DNA from 3 places in the Streptomyces sp. B1866 genome. Region 2 is predicted to be linked to each of the others. Evidence: riboswitches for the same ligand, from Rfam matches in the RefSeq annotation. Region 2 holds a riboswitch; each other region holds the start of a gene.

Region 1 (5,438 bases), on a different contig from region 2:
TAAAGCCGCGGCCCCGCCGCACCTCCACCGACGCCATCGAAGGGACATACATGCCCATGGGTCACACGGCCACACAGCAGGCCGACTCCGGCGGCCTGACAGTGACCGAGCACCGCCTGGCCAACGGCCTGCGGGTGGTGCTCTCCGAGGACCACCTGACCCCGGTCGCCGCGGTCTGCCTGTGGTACGACGTGGGCTCGCGCCACGAGGCCGCGGGGCGCACGGGCCTGGCCCACCTCTTCGAGCACCTGATGTTCCAGGGGTCCGCGCAGGTGCCGGGCAACGGCCACTTCGAGCTGGTGCAGGGCGCGGGCGGCTCGCTGAACGGCACGACGAGCTTCGAGCGCACCAACTACTTCGAGACCATGCCCGCCCACCAGCTGGAGCTCGCGCTGTGGCTGGAGGCCGACCGGATGGGCTCGCTGCTGACCGCCCTGGACCAGGAGAGCCTGGACAACCAGCGGGACGTGGTCAAGAACGAGCGCCGCCAGCGGTACGACAACGTCCCCTACGGCACCGCCTTCGAGCGGCTGACGGCCATGGTCTACCCCGAGGGCCACCCGTACCACCACACCCCGATCGGCTCCATGGCCCACCTGGACGCCGCCTCCCTGGAGGACGCGCGCGCGTTCTTCCGCACCTACTACGCGCCGGGCAACGCCGTCCTCGCGGTCGTCGGCGACATCGACCCCGAGCGCACGCTCGGCTGGGTGGAGAAGTACTTCGGCACCATCCCCGCCCACGACGCCAAGCCGGCGCCGCGCGACGGCTCGCTGCCCGACGTGGTCGGCCGCGAGGTGCGCGAGGTGGTGCGCGAGGACGTGCCCTCCCGCGCCCTGATGGCCGCCTACCGGCTGCCGCACGACGGCACGCGCGAGTCCGACGCCGCCGACCTGGCGCTGACCGTCCTGGGCGGCGGGGAGTCCTCCCGGCTGCACAACCGCCTGGTGCGCCGGGACCGTACGGCCGTGGCCGCGGGCTTCGGCCTGCTGCGGCTGACCGGCGCGCCCTCGCTCGGCTGGCTGGACGTCAAGGCGTCCGGCGGCGTGGAGGTCTCCGCCATCGAGGCCGCCGTGGACGAGGAGCTGGCCCGCTTCGCCGAGGAGGGCCCGACCGCCGAGGAGATGGAGCGCGCCCAGGCGCAGCTGGAGCGCGAGTGGCTGGACCGGCTCGCCACCGTCGGCGGGCGCGCGGACGAGCTGTGCCGCTTCGCGGTGCTCTTCGGCGACCCGCGGCTGGCGCTGACCGCCGTGCGGCGCGCCCTGGACGTGACCGCCGAGGAGGTGCGGGCCGTGGCCGCGGCGCGGCTGCGCCCGGACAACCGCGCCGTGCTCGTCTACGAGCCCGTCCCCGCGGCCGACACCGCGCCCGACACCCCGGACGGCCCTCCCGCAGACGCCTCCGCCGCCGCCGACGAAGAAGGGGAGCCGGCCCAGTGAGCCACGCCGACACCACCACGATGACCTTCCACCCGCGCCCGGAGGCCGGGCCCGCCAAGCCGTGGGCCTTCCCCGCGCCCGGGCGCGGCCGGCTGCCCAACGGCCTGACCGTGCTGCACTGCCACCGGCCCGGCCAGCGCGTCGTCGCGGTCGAGGTCAACCTGGACGCCCCGCTGGACGCCGAGGCGGCCGGGCTCGACGGCGTCGCCACGATCATGGCGCGCGCGCTGTCCGAGGGCACCGACAAGCACGACGCCGAGGAGTTCGCCGCCGAGCTGGAGCGCTGCGGCGCCACCTGGGACGCGCACGCCGACCACCCCGGCGTCCGGATCTCCCTGGAGGTCCCGGTCTCCCGGCTGGCCAAGGGGCTCGCCCTGCTCGCCGACGCGCTGCGCGCCCCCGCGTTCGCCGACAGCGAGGTGGAGCGGCTGGTCGGCAACCGCCTGGACGAGATCCCGCACGAGCTGGCCAACCCGGCCCGGCGCGCCTCGATGGCCCTGTCCAGGGCGCTGTTCCCCGCGCAGTCCCGGCTGTCGCGGCCCCGGCAGGGCACGCAGGAGACCGTCCAGGGCCTCGACGCCGGCGCCGTACGGGCGTTCTACGAGGCCCATGTGCGGCCCGCGACCGCCACCGCGGTGATCGTCGGCGACCTCGCCGGGACCGACCTCGACCAGATCCTGGCCGACACCCTCGGCGCCTGGCAGGGCGGTACGGCTCCGCCGCCGCCGCGCGCCCCGATCACGGCGGACGACACCGGCCGGGTGGTGGTCGTCGACCGGCCGGGCGCGGTGCAGACGCAGGTGCTCATCGGCCGGATCGGCGCCGACCGGCACGACCGGGTGTGGCCCGCCCAGGTGCTCGGCACCTACTGCCTGGGCGGCACCCTCACCTCCCGGCTCGACCGCGTGCTGCGCGAGGAGAAGGGGTACACCTACGGGGTGCGCGCCTTCGGCCGGGTGCTGCGCTCGGAGCCGGACGGCTCGGGCGCCGCCATGCTCGCCATCAGCGGCTCGGTGGCCACCGACGTGACCGGACCGGCGCTCGCGGACCTGTGGACGGTGCTGCGCACGCTGAAGGAGGGCGGGCTGACCGACGCCGAGCGGGACGTGGCCGTGCAGAACCTGGTGGGCGTCGCCCCGCTGCGGTTCGAGACCGCGGCGGCCGTCGCGGGCACGCTCGCCGACCAGGTCGAGCAGTACCTGCCGGACGACTTCCAGGCGCGGCTGTACGCGCGGCTGGCGGAGACCGGGACGGTCGAGGCCACCGCGGCGGTGGTGAACGCCTTCCCGACCGACCGGCTCGTGACCGTGCTCGTCGGCGACGCCTCGGCGATCGCGGAGCCGGTCCGGGCGCTGGGCATCGGCGAGGTGACCGTCGAGACCGGGTGACCCCGCCGGCGCCCGTGCCCCGGGGTCTGCCCGGGGCCGCCGACCGCCGCGCCGCCGGAGCCCCGCCGGGCGCGTACGGCTCCGGTCGGGCACGTCCCGGGGAGTCCGCGCGGCACCCACGAAGAAAACGGACGGACCGTGATCAAGCGGTCATGCGAAGGGCCTTGGTCCGGTGACGCCGGGTCGAGGCCCTTTCGTTCGTCCGTTTTGGGGCGGGAGGTCCGCGTCTGGTGTGTGGTGAACCCAACAAAAGACGGGATCTGATTGGCGTTCGGAAGATCTCCCGCTTAGCGTCGCTCCGGCTGTCCGTCAGACGTGAGCCGCACCCGCGGTCCCGGGCAGCCATCGCCGAGTCCCCGTACGGCGCGAGCCAGGGGAGCCGGGGACCCGAGTCCCCCGGGGTGAATCGGGCGCCTTCGCCAGGAGGGGCCCGTAGGAGACCTTCCGCTCCGAACCCGACAGCTAACCCGGTAGGCGACAGGGAAGGAAGGGAGTGCGCCAGAACATGGCGTCCACCGAAGTCACCGGGAAGCATCGCAGGTCCCATCCCGTGCCGCACGGCGGGGTGGGCGTCGCGGGGGTGGTCACGCTCGCCGCGTCCGGCGTCGTCGCCGCCGTGGCGGCACCGGCCCTCGCCTCTCCGGGCGACTCCGCGCGGCCGGCGGATGCCGGGCCGCGCCAGGCCGTCACGGTCCCCGACGGGCTCGCCGAGCAGATCGACGCGCAGGCCCGCGTCCAGCAGGTCCAGGCCCAGCGGGCCGCCGCCAAGGCCGCTCAGGAGCAGGCCCGCAGGGAGGCCGCGCGCCAGGCCCATGAGCGGCGCGAGGCCAAGGAGCGCGCGGCCCGGGAGGCCGAGCGCAGGCGGCTGAACGCCTTCGTCGCCCCGATCCAGGGCTCCTACGTCTCCACCCCGTACCACGCGGTCAGCGGACTGTGGTCCTCCGGCGCGCACACCGGCGTCGACTTCCACGCCGCCCCGGGCACCGTGGTGCGCGCCGTGGGCGCCGGCACGGTGGTCGAGGCGGGCTGGGACGGGGCGTACGGCCAGAGCGTCGTGATCCGGATGAACGACGGGACGTACACCCAGTACGGGCACCTGTCGTCCATCGCCGTGCACGTCGGCCAGCACGTCACGCCCGGCCTGCACATCGGCCTGTCGGGCCGCACCGGCCACACCACCGGGCCGCACCTGCACTTCGAGGCCCGCACCACCCCGGACTACGGCTCGGACATCGACCCCGTCGCCTACCTGCGCGCCCACGGCGTCAGCCTCTGACGGCCGTCGGCCGGCCCCCGGGCCCGCCGCCGAAGGCCCCGGCCCCACCGGCCGGGGCCTTCGCCGTACCCGCGTCCTTGGCCAAAAAATTTCCATAAAACTGCTGCGGCCATCGGAAATTCCGTCCGCTTAGAATAGAGTCGCTGACACGCGTCAATCGGCTGTGTTTCGCTGAGATTAAGGCGGAGGTTCGACGATGCGGGACCGGAAGTGAACAGCGATGCGACGCCGATGCAGGGCGGCCGGCGGATTTCGGCGCACGCGGTGTGCACGGCCATTCGCGACGACATCGTGTCCGGCGCGTTCGCGCCGGGCAGCCGGCTGACCGAGGAGCTGCTGGCCCGGCGCTACGGCGTCTCCCGGGTGCCGGTGCGCGAGGCCCTGCGCACCCTGGAGTCCGAGGGCTTCGTGACGACGCGCCGGCACGCGGGCGCGTGCGTGGCGCAGCCGTCCGAGCGGGAGGCCGCCGACCTGCTCGACATCCGCGCCCTGCTGGAGCCGCTGGGCGCGGCCCGGGCCGCCCAGCGCCGCACCGAGGCGCACCTGAAGGTGCTGCGCGGCCTGGTCAGGCTGGGCCAGGAGCGGGCCCACCGCGGCCAGCTCGGCGAACTGCGGTCGCTCGGCGACTGGTTCCACGAGACGCTGGCCCAGGCGTCCGGCAGCCCCAGCCTCGCCGCGCTGCTCGTCCAGCTGCGCCGCAAGATCGCCTGGGTGTACGAGGACCCGGCCCGCCTGGTGGCGCAGGCTCCGCAGGCCGGCGCCGTGCGCGCGGAGTCCGCCGCGGCGCGGGCGGTGGAGTCGTGGGAGGAGCACGGTGCGCTGGTGGACGCGGTGGCGCGCGGCGACGCCGACCGGGCGCGGGCGCTCGCGACCGCACACGCGGAGCGCTCGCTCGCGCACTACCGGCTGCGCCGGCCCGGCCATGTGAGGACCTTGAAACAGTCCGTAAACACGGCGAGCGCTCGGAATTAACATCGGCCCCGTATACAACTATTTAGAATTCTGCGCCCTTTCCTCTTTTGTGCCGCCTTCCGGGTAAAGGCGCCGGAAAGGCGGCCCGGGAGGCCGCGGCATCCTGAATTGGTTGCCGCGGCCCCGTCGGCATGGAATCCGCGCGCCGCACCGCGGGGGAGCCGGGCCCGGGAAAGCCGCCCGGCTCGGCGTCGGACGGTCACACGGTCTCCGGAAGCTCCTCCAGTCCCTCTGCGACCAGCTTGGCCAGCCGGTCGAGCGCGATCTCGGCGCCGTCGGCCTCGGACGCGATCACGACCTCCTCGCCGCCCCGGACGCCCAGACCCAGCACGGCGAGCATGGACGCCGCGTTGACCGGGCTGC
Region 2 (5,438 bases):
TAACCCCGACAGCCCCTGTGACCCCGAGGGCCGCCCCGATGCCCCGAGGCCCCGATGCCCCCGCAACCGGGCTGATGCCCGCAGGCCCCGGCAGGCCCGGACACCGGACGACCGGACGACGACCCGAACAGCCCGAACAGCCCGAACAGCCCGAACAGCCCGAAGGCCCGGAGCCGCCGGCCGGTGGCCCGACAGCCCGTAGCCCGCCCCCAGAGCCCCCGCGCCCAGCCCGCAGGTGCCACGTCCCAAGGATCCCCAGGAGGCGTCCCATGCCGCTGAAGCACCGCCAGGACCTCGGACTGCTCGCCCTGCGCGCGAGCACCGGAGGGGTCCTCTTCGCCCACGGCGCCCAGAAGCTCTTCGGCTGGTTCGGCGGCCACGGCCTGGCGGCCACCGGTCAGGCCATGGAGCAGATGGGTTTCGTGCCGGGCCGGACGAGCGCGCTCGCGGCGGGGCTCGGCGAGGCGGGCGGCGGCGCGCTGCTCGCGGCCGGGCTCGCGACGCCCGCCGCCGGGGCCGCCGCCGCGGGCGCGATGGCCGCGGCGGTGGCCGTGCAGGCCCCGGCCGGGTTCTTCAACATGGAGGGCGGCTTCGAGTTCCCGGCGTTCCTCGGCGCGGTCGCGGCCGGGCTGGGCCTGGCCGGTCCCGGCCGCCTCTCCCTCGACCACCTCACCGGGCACCGGCTCGACCGGCCCTGGGTGGTGGCCCTCGGGTTCGCGGCGAGCACCGCGGCGTGCGCCGTCGTCCTGCGCTGCCGGGCCGCGACGCTACGGGCCGGGTCGTCGGAAGAGGGCGAAAGGCCGGACGGAGGCGGCCCGGCCGGGGACGGGAGCGGCGACGGCTGAGGCGTCCGGTCAGGCCGGTGAGTGATACATCCGCGCCTTCCGGCGCAGGAGTGAGATAACGACGGAACAGACCGGCGATCGCTTATCCGAAATCCCCACGCCGACCGTGTTCGCGCCGCTACGGTAAGTGCGCGGAGGTCGTCAGGGAAAGCGCGGCGAGTCGATGGCCGGGAGGAGAGAGGCATGGAGCGCTTACGGGCGGGCGGCACGCCGGCCGAGTACGTGGACGGGCTGCTGGCCCGCGCGCAGAACGGGTTCGAGATCGACGAGGCGGTGCGCACACGGCTGCACCGCGCCCTGATGTACCAGTCCGACCTGCGCTCCTGCCGACAGGACAACGAACCGCCCGGCCCGGCGGGCTACAGCACCTACCGGCACGTCTTCCTCCTGCCGGACGGCAGCAGCCGCACGCTGTGGGAGCTGGAGCACGTCCCGGCGCCCGGGGCCCGCCCCCTGTACGAGCTGTACACCGACGAGGAGGCCCTGGTCGTCGCCGAGTGCCGCGCGCAGGAGCGGATCGACGGCGGACGGCCGGAGGACGGGGCGGAGCGGGCGCGTCCGGCGGGTCGGCCGGGAGGCCTGGCCGGGGAGGCGGAGCGGTGGGACATCGGCGCGCTGCTGCTGCCGGAGCAGTTCCCGCCCACCTTCGCGCCCTCGGCGTCCCCGCGCGCCCTCAGGCGCGCGTACATGTACGTGGCCGACGACTCGGCCGACCACGCCCGCCGGGTGCTGCGCCGCGCCGAGAACCCCGACCGCCCGGGCGAGGACACCGAGCGGCTGCTCGCGACGGCCTTCGCGCACGACATCGTGCTGGCGACGAAGCCGCGCCGCCGCTCGGAGCACTCGGACGCGACCTGGTGCCGCTTCTACGAGCACGCGTTCCTCCTCGCCGGAGGGGACGAGATCGTGCTGTGGGAGCTGGAGCACAACCTGACCAGCGACGGGCGGCTGGTGTGCGAGGTCTACCTGGACGAGGCGGCGGCGGAGCTGGCGGCGGACCGGCACGCCCGCGCGCTGGGCGTCGACCTGTGACCGCGGCCTGAGCGAGCCTCGAACACCCCTTGAGCGTGGCCGGACCCCACCCCGGGCACAGTCGGCCGAACGGGCGCTCGGACTGACCGGGTGTGACCGCCGCCGAGCGTCCGGCCCGGCGGCCCGGGAGGCGGCCGCGCGGTCTGGGCGGGATTCCGCGCGCGGGCCCGCCTGTAGGCTGCCCGCCCACCCGCGCGTCCGTACGCGGCGCACCCGTACAGCGCAGGCGGCACGGCGCATACGGCACGTACGGCCGCGCCGCCGGCCGCCGGGCCGCCCCGGACCACGAGCGCCCGCCCCTCACCCGCCGCCCGTATCCGCTCGCGTGGGACACGGAGCGTATGCGGTCAAGGTCCCGCAGGATAACGATTGGCGCACGATCGAGCGTGACGTGTTTTGGTGCGGATTTTGGCCGTCGTGGATTCGTCCCCTTTGGTGCCACTGTGGCCGGTAAATTCTCTGGTGAAGTCGAGGGGATTCTGGGGAAGAGCTTGGAATCCCGACGGGCTGTCTATTAACGTTCGATAACGCAGCGCGGTCGTCACTGTCGCCACCAGGCGGCACCGTGCGCCGTCGCCGAATCCCGGCCGAGCCGCGGCACCACAAGCCGCCGCGGCGCGGCAGCACCAAGGGAACCGGGGAACCACACACCCTGGGGTGAATCGGGCCAGCGTGGCCCGTAGGAGACCTTCCACCTCCGAACCCGTCAGCTAACCCGGTAGGCGAGAGGGAAGGAAAGGAGTGCGCCCCCGTGGCGTCCAACAGGTCTGCCCTCGACGAGGGTCCGTCTGCCGCACCGGCGCCGTTCCCGGCCCCGGCCCCCGCGTCCCCTGCCGCGCCTTCGCTTCCCGCGACGCCCACGTCCGCGCCGTACGGGCCGTATGACGCGCTCGGCGCGGCCTCCAACCCCCCGACCGGCGACGGCGCTCCCGGCGGCTACGGCCCGTACGGCGATCACGGCGCGTACGCCGGGCCCGAAGGGCTGCCGCCCGGCACCGACGGGCAGGAGTGGAACCCCACCGAGGAGTCGCTGGCCCCGGTGCGCGGCAGGCACCGCGTGGCGCGGCAGCGCGGCGGCACGATGGCGCGCAGCAGCGCCGTGCTCGGCGTCGGCGTGATGGCGGCGGTCGGCGCGGGCGGCATGGCGTCCGCCAAGGACCGGCCCGCGCCCCCGATCACCGTGCCCGACCTCGGCCACGTCGCCGACCAGGTCCAGCGGGCGATGCCCGACACCACCAAGGACCTGCCGGCCCTCGGCACGATCGGCTTCCCCGACGCGGCGGCCGGACAGCGGACGACCGCCGCCCACCCCGACCTGACGGCCCACGGCCCGGCGACCGCCGCCCAGGCGGCGACCGGCGTCGCCGACGCGGGCGAGGCGCTGCGCGCCCGCATCCTGCGCCAGGCCGAGGCGCAGCGGCTCGCCGCCGAGGAGGCGGAGCGGGAGGCCGCCGCCAAGGCCGCGGCCGAGCAGGCCGCGAAGGAGGCCGCCAAGCGGCGCGCGGAGGACGAGGCCCGGCAGAAGGCCGCCGAGCAGGAGGCCGCCCGGAAGGCGGCGGAGGCGGCCCGGCAGGCCGAGGAGGCGGCGCGGCGGCAGGCCGAGGCCGACCGCGCGGTCACGCTCGCCGGCTCGTACGCCCTGCCGGTGTCCTCGTACACGCTCACGGCCGGTTTCGGCCAGGCGGGCGACATGTGGTCGGCCAACCACACGGGCCAGGACTTCGCGGCGCCGACCGGCACGCCGGTCAAGGCGGTGCACGGCGGCACCATCACGGAGGCCGGGTGGGCCGGTTCGTACGGCTACCGTGTCGTGCTGACGCTGCCCGACGGCACCGAGCTGTGGTACTGCCACCTGTCGTCCATGGTCAGGACGGCGGGCACGGTGACGACGGGCGACGTGCTCGGCCGCGTCGGCGCCACCGGCAACGTGACCGGCCCGCACCTGCACCTGGAGGTCAGGCCGGGCGGCGGCGAGCCGGTCGACCCGCTGGCCTGGCTGCGCCAGCACGGCCTCACCCCCTGAGGCCCCTGATACCCCGGCGGCCCTGGCGATCTCTCCCCCCTTGACGCCAGGGCCGCCGGTCTCGTACGCGGCCCTTCCGGACCTGGATAATCGGTGAGATACCGCGCGGAATATCGTTCCCCGCCCGGGTGTTGAACCCACGCATGACCGATAATGCGCTTGACAACCCGACCGCGAACGACACCAAGACGGGCGCGGCGCCGCGGCCCGGCACCGGTCGCAAGCGGATCGGCGGCCTCTCCGTCTTCCCGCTCTCGCTCGGCGGCAACGTCTTCGGCTGGACGGCCGACGAGGCCGGGTCCTTCGCCGTGCTCGACGCCTACGCCGAGGCGGGCGGCGACTTCGTGGACACCGCCGACATCTACTCGGCCTGGGCGCCGGGCAACGCGGGCGGCGAGTCCGAGACGATCATCGGCGACTGGTTCGCCTCCCGCGGCAACCGCTCCGAGGTGGTACTGGCCACCAAGGTCGGCGCGGGCTACCCGGAGCGCCGCGGCCTGGCCCCCGCCGTGATCAGGTCGGGCGTCGAGGAGTCGCTGAAACGTCTGCGCACCGACTACATCGACCTCTACTACACCCATTTCGACGACCCGTCCGTGCCGGTCGAGGACATCATCGCCACCCTCGACGCGCTCGTCCGGGAGGGCAAGGTCCGCGAGATCGGCGCCTCGAACATCTCCCCCGAGCGCCTGGAAGCGTCCCTCGCCTTCTCGGAGCGCGAGAACCTGGCCCGGTACGCAGCCCTCCAGCCGCACTACAACCTGGTCTCCCGCGACACCTACGAGGGCCCGCTGGCCGACACCGCCGCCCGCCACGGACTGGCCACCCTCCCGTACTTCGCCCTGGCGTCCGGCTTCCTCAGCGGCAAGTACCGGCCGGGCGCCACCGTGGACAGCGCCCGCTCGGAGAGCGCCGCCCAGCACCTGTCCACCGAACGCGGCCGCAAGGTCCTGGCCGCCCTCGACGAGGTCGCCTCCGCTCGCGGCGCCGCCCATGCCACCGTGGCCCTCGCCTGGCTGGCCGCCCAGCCCACGGTCGCGGCCCCGATCGCCAGCGCCCGCACGGTGGACCAGCTCCCGGCGCTGCTTGCGGTGGCGGACCTGACGCTGACGGGGGAGGAGCTGGCCCGGCTGACGGAGGCGTCGGCGTAACGCTTCTTCCGGCGGGGCCGGGGGCCGGTCGGGTAGGTGCCGACGGCTTCCCGGGCCCGCCCACCGGTACGTACGCCCGTACGGTGCGGGCGGGGCGTACGGCCCCGGGCGGCCCCGTGCTCAGCCCGCGCGGCGGTCGGCGGCGGCCCAGGAGGCGAGCGCGACGCCGCCCGCGACGGCGAACACCGAGGGCCACGCCCCGACCTTCTTCGCCAGCGGGTGCGACCCGGCGAAGGCCGCCACGTACAGCCCGGTCAGCGCGGCCGCCGTCCCCGTCCCGGCCTTCCGCCGCCACTCCCGCGCGGCCACCACCCCGGCCGCCGCCAGCGCCGCGCCGCCCAGCGGCCGCTTCTTCGTCCAGCGCGCGACCCCGTACCCCCCGACGAG
Region 3 (5,438 bases), on a different contig from region 2:
GCGCCGTGGGCGCGCAGGTCGGCGAAGCCGAGCGCGGGCAGCATCACGCCCCCGTCGCGCACCGGGACCCGGGCGTGGAAGTCGATGCCCGCGAGGACGGCGGCCGACGCGGCGGTGGCGTGCACGTGGCCGACCTCGCGCCACAGCGGCAGGTCGCCGGTCTCCTGGCCGCGCAGCCGGCGCAGGCACCGGACGAGCCAGGTGCCGACCTGCGGGTGCACCAGCAGGGCCGTCGCGCTGGGTGCCGAGCGCCGCTCGGCGCGGGCGAGCAGCCGCCACGCCTCGTCGGCGGGCGGCAGCGGGCCGGCAGCGCGCGGGTCGGCAGCGGCCAGGTCGACCAGCCCGCGCAGCAGCAGCACGGCCCGGCTGCGCTGGCCCGCGCTCAGCTCGGCCACAGCCCGCGCGTCGCCGGATCCGCTCGCGAGGTCGGCGAAGCTCGCCGCGGACAGCCGGTGGAGGTGACCCGCGCCGGGCCGCCGCGGGGCGGGGACGGTCGGCGGGGGCGGCGCCTGCGTACGGCCCTGGGGCACGGAGGCCGCGGCGCGGCCGCCCGGCTCGGTCAACAATCCTCCTCCTCGACGGCGTTGATCGACAGCGGCGGAGACTGCGCGATGCCGAGGAGGCGGTCGACGGCCACGGCCAGCCCCGGGTGGCCGTCGAGCGCGTCGAGTGACACCGCGGACAGGTCCAGAAGCTCCGTCTCGACCTCGGTGGCGGCTCGCTCCATGACGATCGTCCCCCCTCCGGACGCCGCGTGTCGGCTCTGACGAGGCGCCCCGGTCCATGGTGGCTCATTCAAGAATGGTTGGGAAAGAGGGGGCACGGCCGGAAGGCTCCCTTCCGGACACGGCCGTCACGACCTGTCGGACCGTCAACTTCCCGCCCGCCACAGGGGGTTCACGCTCTCCCTGCGCAAGCCGCCCGCGCGTGGTGCGCGGGCGGCGGCCCGGCGCGGGCGACGGCGCGGGGCACGCGGCGCAGCGGCGGCCCGCCGCCAACCCGGCGGAACGCCGCCGGGGTTCGCCGGGAAGCGGGGTCAGGGGCGTGTTCCCGGTTCGACCGCGCTCACGTCGAACACGCCGCCGCACACCCGGAAAGAGCGCACCGGCGCCGTCAACGCCTGCCTGGAATCCGGCGGATAGGCGCGGATCGTCGAGGCGGCCGGCCGGCACGGTTTGCCGGACACGCCCTCGTTGACGGTGTGGACGCTCGCATGCACGCTGCCCCCGGATTTCAGGGTGAGCGTGCCGTGCGCGGCGCCGCTGCGGGTCGCGGGCGCGCCGATGGCCTTGCCCGAGGAGTCCAGCACGGAAACGCCGGGGAATCCGGTGAGCGTGCAGGAGGACTTTCCGGTGTTGGTGAACACCAGCGGCGCGTAAATGTTCCCGGCGCCGATGTCCACCCGGCCGAAGGACAGTTTCAGATCGCCGGCGGCGCAGATCCGCCGGGCGGAGGGCGCGGACGAGGCACCGGGGGCAGTGGAGGCACCGGGAGCGGACGACGGCGCGACGGAGCCGGGCGCGGACGCGCCCGGCGTGCTCCGGGAGGCCGCGGACGAGCCCTCCCCGGTGCCCTCCGGCCCGGTGTGCGAGGCGAGCCCGCTGGACAGGCCCGGGGTCTCCACAGCTCCGCGAGCGCCGTCCCCGGAGTCGGTGCCGCACGCCGCGGCCGCCGCGACGGCCGCGACGAGCAGGGCGGACGCGGCGAGTGACCGCCGCCTGGTCGTTGTCGTACGGGTGTGCTGCGCCATGGACAACCTCCCTGGATCGGCGTCGGCCGGTGTTCCGGCCCTCGTCGCCGAGTGCCCGGCTCGGTCCCGGACATGCCGTCCCGGACGTCCCCCCGCCCCGCCCTTCCGGCCCTTCCTTCCGGCCCTCCCCGGGAACCGGTGACCCCATGCCGGACCGGTCATTCAGGTCGATTGCGGATATTCCCGGCGCAATCCAGTGAGCTGGGTCACGCTCCACCGACTCCACAAAACGGGCATTTTGAATTCGGTGACACACATCACAGATAACGCGGCCGGTTTGCGGACTTTCCGTGAGCACCCGGAGACAGCTCCGCGCGACTCCCTTTCTCCCGGCCGCCGTTGACGCCCCCCGGAAGACAATCCGGGATTGCGCTCCGGAGAGGATTCACAGCACAGCGTGATGATGCGGGCAATTCACTCCCGTTATCTCCTTGATCGATATTCCACTGCCTTGTCGCGCTCAAACCCGTGTGTTTAATTTGCGACTCCCGCCGCATTCCGTGCGGGGCCTCCTGAGCCGGAACGCCGAGTCCTGCCGCCGGCTGGGAGGAAACACGACCCATCCACCACGGCAGGAGCGGGGGACCCAGGTAAGTGCCGCATCGCGCGCAAGGCGCGGTGCGGCTTGGGGTGAAGCCGCGTCGCGGTGCCCACGGGCACCGGGCACCGCGCGGCCGGGCAACTTTCCTGCCCGAACCCGACAGCTCACCTCGCAGGCGTAGGAGAGGAAGACCTTCTATGTCTGCACGCGGACGTCATCGCCGGCCCAAGACCCGTCGTTTCTCGCGCGCCACGCTGGCGCTGACCGCAGGCGGCGCCGGTGTCGCCCTGCCCCTGATCGGAGTCGGCCAGGCGCACGCGGCCTCGGTCTCGACCTGGGACAAGGTCGCGCAGTGCGAGAGCACCGGCAACTGGCACATCAACACCGGCAACGGCTTCTACGGCGGCCTGCAGTTCACCCAGAGCACCTGGTCGGAGTTCGGCGGCACGAAGTACGCGCCGCGCGCCGACCTGGCCACCAAGGACCAGCAGATCGCCATCGCCGAGAAGGTGCTCGCGGTCCAGGGCCCCGGCGCCTGGCCGGTGTGCTCGGTGAAGGCGGGCCTGACGGCGGGCGGCCCGGCCCCCGCCATCAACCCCGACGGCGCCACCACCAAGGCCGCCCCGGCCGAGGCCAAGAGCGCCCCCGCCACCAGCGCGCCCAAGGCCGCGCCCAAGGCGCCGAAGAAGACCGCGCCCGCGCCCGCGCCGAGGACCGGCGCTTCGCACACCGTGGTCAGCGGCGACACCCTGTCCAAGATCGCCGACGCGCACGGCGTCAAGGGCGGCTGGCACCGGCTGTACGACGCCAACCGCCAGGTCATCGGCGACGACCCGAACCTGATCTTCCCGGGTCAGAAGCTGCGCGTGGGCCACGGTGCACACGCCAAGCCCGCCGCCGCCGCGGCGCAGCAGAGCGCGTCCACCGGGGCCGCCTCGCCGAAGGCCGCCACCGTCAAGAGCGCGTCCGGCTTCGTGGCCCCGGTCGCGAACGCCGCGCTCGGCACCGCTTACCACGTGGCCGGCAGCAACTGGTCCAGCGGCTACCACACCGGCGTGGACTTCCCCGTCGCGACCGGCACCCAGGTGCGGGCCGTGGGCGACGCCACCGTGGTCGCGGCCGGCCCGGGCGGCGCGTACGGCAACCAGGTCGTGCTCAAGCACGCCGACGGCAAGTACAGCCAGTACGCGCACCTGTCCCAGGTGTCGGTCTCGGTCGGCCAGACCGTCTCGGCGGGCCAGCAGATCGGCCTGTCCGGCGCCACCGGCAACGTCACCGGCCCGCACCTGCACTTCGAGGTGCGCACCGGCCCGGGCTACGGCACCGACATCGACCCCCTGGCCTACCTGCGGGCCAAGGGCGTCGCCATCTGACGGCAACCCGTCGTCTTCCGCTCCGGCGATCCGGCCGGGGGCGCCGCGCGGCGCCCCCGGCCGGCCGCGTGTGCGCGCCCGGCCACCGCACAGGCCGCAGGCCGGGGTCACATCACCAGGTGGGCCCTGGCGTGGGTGACCTCCTCGATGTCGCCGCCCGCCTTCGAGATCAGCCGGTGCGCGAGATTGCTCAGCGCCCGCGCCGCCGCGATCTCCTCACCCACCCGCGGCTGCGCGGGGTCCGCCGGATTCCGGTTGGCCCGGCCCTGGGCGAGCATCTCGGTGCCGTCGTGCATCCGCAGCCGTACGACGGCCTCGGTCAGGGGGCCGAGCTCCCGGAACTCCATCTCGATGTCGCATCCCACGATCGTCTCCATCGCGACCACCTCCTGCGTCCTCCTACCAGAATGCGCCTATTCGGGTGATTCGGTCGACCGGGACAGCAGGTCCACGACCTCGGAGTCGCTGGTCTGGGAGAAGTCCCCGTACCAGGCGCCGACCGCCAGGAAGTCGGCGGGCGCGTCCAGGCACACCACCTCGTCCGCCGGGTCCGGGCCGGTGCGCAGCGCCGCAGCGGCCTCCGGGGCGGCCACCGGCACGGCCACCACCACCCGGGCGGCGCCCTGGGCGCGCGCGACCCGGCAGGCGGCCCGGGCCGTCGCGCCGGTGGCCATCCCGTCGTCCACCAGGACCGCGGTCCGGTCCGCGATGCCGGCCCGCGGCCGGTCGCCGCGCAGCCGCCGCACCTGCCGGTCCAGCTCCTCGCGCTCCTCCCGCTCCACCCGCGCCAGGTCCTCCGGGTCGGCGGCGCTGAGCCGGACGATCTCGTCGTGCACGACCCGCACGCCGCCCTCCCCCACCGCCCCGAACGCCAGCTCCCGGTGGTAGGGGACGCCGAGCTTGCGGACGACGATGACGTCCAGCGGCGCGCGCAGGGCCCGCGCCACCTCGAAGGCCACCGGCACCCCGCCGCGCGGCAGGCCCAGCACCACCGGCCGCTCCTCGCGCAGGTGCGCCAGGCGCCCGGCCAGGCGCCGCCCGGCGTCGGTACGGTCGGTGAAGAACATCGCGTGCCACCCCTCGGGGACGGGGAACGGCGCGGGACGCCGCGCCGCCGGCCCGCCGCGGCCGCCCGGCGGGTCACTGCCGAATCAAGCCCAGGCCCGGGCCGCGCGCAAACCGGCGGCGGCCAGTCGGCCGCGTCCACGGGAGTGGCCGCGGGCGCGGCCGGGTGCCGTCCGGGCGCCCGGCGGGCAGGGATCGACGGCATGACCGTCCTCGTCGGAACCTCCGGGTGGCAGTACAGGGACTGGCGCGACGTCCTCTACCCGGCCGGCTGCCCGCAGCGGCGGTGGCTGGAGGAGTACACGCGCCGCTTCGCCACCGTCGAGAGCAACAACGCCTTCTACCGGCTGCCCGCGCCCGAGCAGTTCGCCGCCTGGCGGGACCGCACGCCCCCGGGCTTCGTGATGGCCCTCAAGGCCAGCCGCTACCTCACCCACATCAAACGGCTGCGCGACCCCGAGGAGCCCGTACGGCGCCTGATGGACCACGCCGGTGCGCTCGGCGACCGGCTCGGCCCCGTCCTGCTCCAGCTGCCGCCGACGCTGCCCGCGGACCCCGCCCTGCTGGACGCCTGCCTGGGCTGCTTCCCGTCCGGCACGCGCGTGGCCGTCGAGCCGCGCCACCCGTCCTGGTGGACCGACGAGGTGCGCGAGGTCCTGCGGCGGCGGGGCGCGGCCCTGTGCTGGGCGGACGCGGGGTCCCGGCCGGC

What was found. Region 2 has a riboswitch for cyclic di-AMP ahead of RKE29_RS02655 (M23 family metallopeptidase). Riboswitches for the same ligand answer to the same signal wherever they lie in the genome.
Region 1: it holds a riboswitch for cyclic di-AMP, as region 2 does, so the genes downstream of both, RKE29_RS13670 (M23 family metallopeptidase) here and RKE29_RS02655 (M23 family metallopeptidase) in region 2, are expected to answer to the same signal.
Region 3: it holds a riboswitch for cyclic di-AMP, as region 2 does, so the genes downstream of both, RKE29_RS22525 (transglycosylase family protein) here and RKE29_RS02655 (M23 family metallopeptidase) in region 2, are expected to answer to the same signal.

The regions. Positions count from the first base shown of each region.
Region 1 covers NZ_JAVSCF010000082.1:6,885-12,322, forward strand. The annotation lists gene RKE29_RS13660 (pitrilysin family protein) at 51-1,439, shown strand; gene RKE29_RS13665 (pitrilysin family protein) at 1,460-2,827, shown strand; cyclic di-AMP (ydaO/yuaA leader) riboswitch at 3,164-3,319, shown strand; gene RKE29_RS13670 (M23 family metallopeptidase) at 3,333-4,103, shown strand; gene RKE29_RS13675 (GntR family transcriptional regulator) at 4,335-5,075, shown strand; gene RKE29_RS13680 (HPr family phosphocarrier protein) at 5,275-5,438, opposite strand, start outside.
Region 2 covers NZ_JAVSCF010000008.1:13,060-18,497, reverse strand. The annotation lists gene RKE29_RS02665 (DoxX family membrane protein) at 270-845, shown strand; gene RKE29_RS02660 (DUF6227 family protein) at 1,029-1,877, shown strand; cyclic di-AMP (ydaO/yuaA leader) riboswitch at 2,476-2,617, shown strand; gene RKE29_RS02655 (M23 family metallopeptidase) at 2,860-3,900, shown strand; gene RKE29_RS02650 (aldo/keto reductase) at 4,044-5,051, shown strand; gene RKE29_RS02645 (hypothetical protein) at 5,172-5,438, opposite strand, start outside.
Region 3 covers NZ_JAVSCF010000204.1:1,003-6,440, forward strand. The annotation lists partial or broken gene RKE29_RS22510 (HEXXH motif domain-containing protein) at 1-563, opposite strand, end outside; gene RKE29_RS22515 (hypothetical protein) at 560-727, opposite strand; gene RKE29_RS22520 (DUF4232 domain-containing protein) at 1,037-1,750, opposite strand; cyclic di-AMP (ydaO/yuaA leader) riboswitch at 2,296-2,482, shown strand; gene RKE29_RS22525 (transglycosylase family protein) at 2,489-3,664, shown strand; gene RKE29_RS22530 (DUF1876 domain-containing protein) at 3,772-4,041, opposite strand; partial or broken gene RKE29_RS22535 (phosphoribosyltransferase) at 4,096-4,731, opposite strand; gene RKE29_RS22540 (DUF72 domain-containing protein) at 4,933-5,438, shown strand, end outside.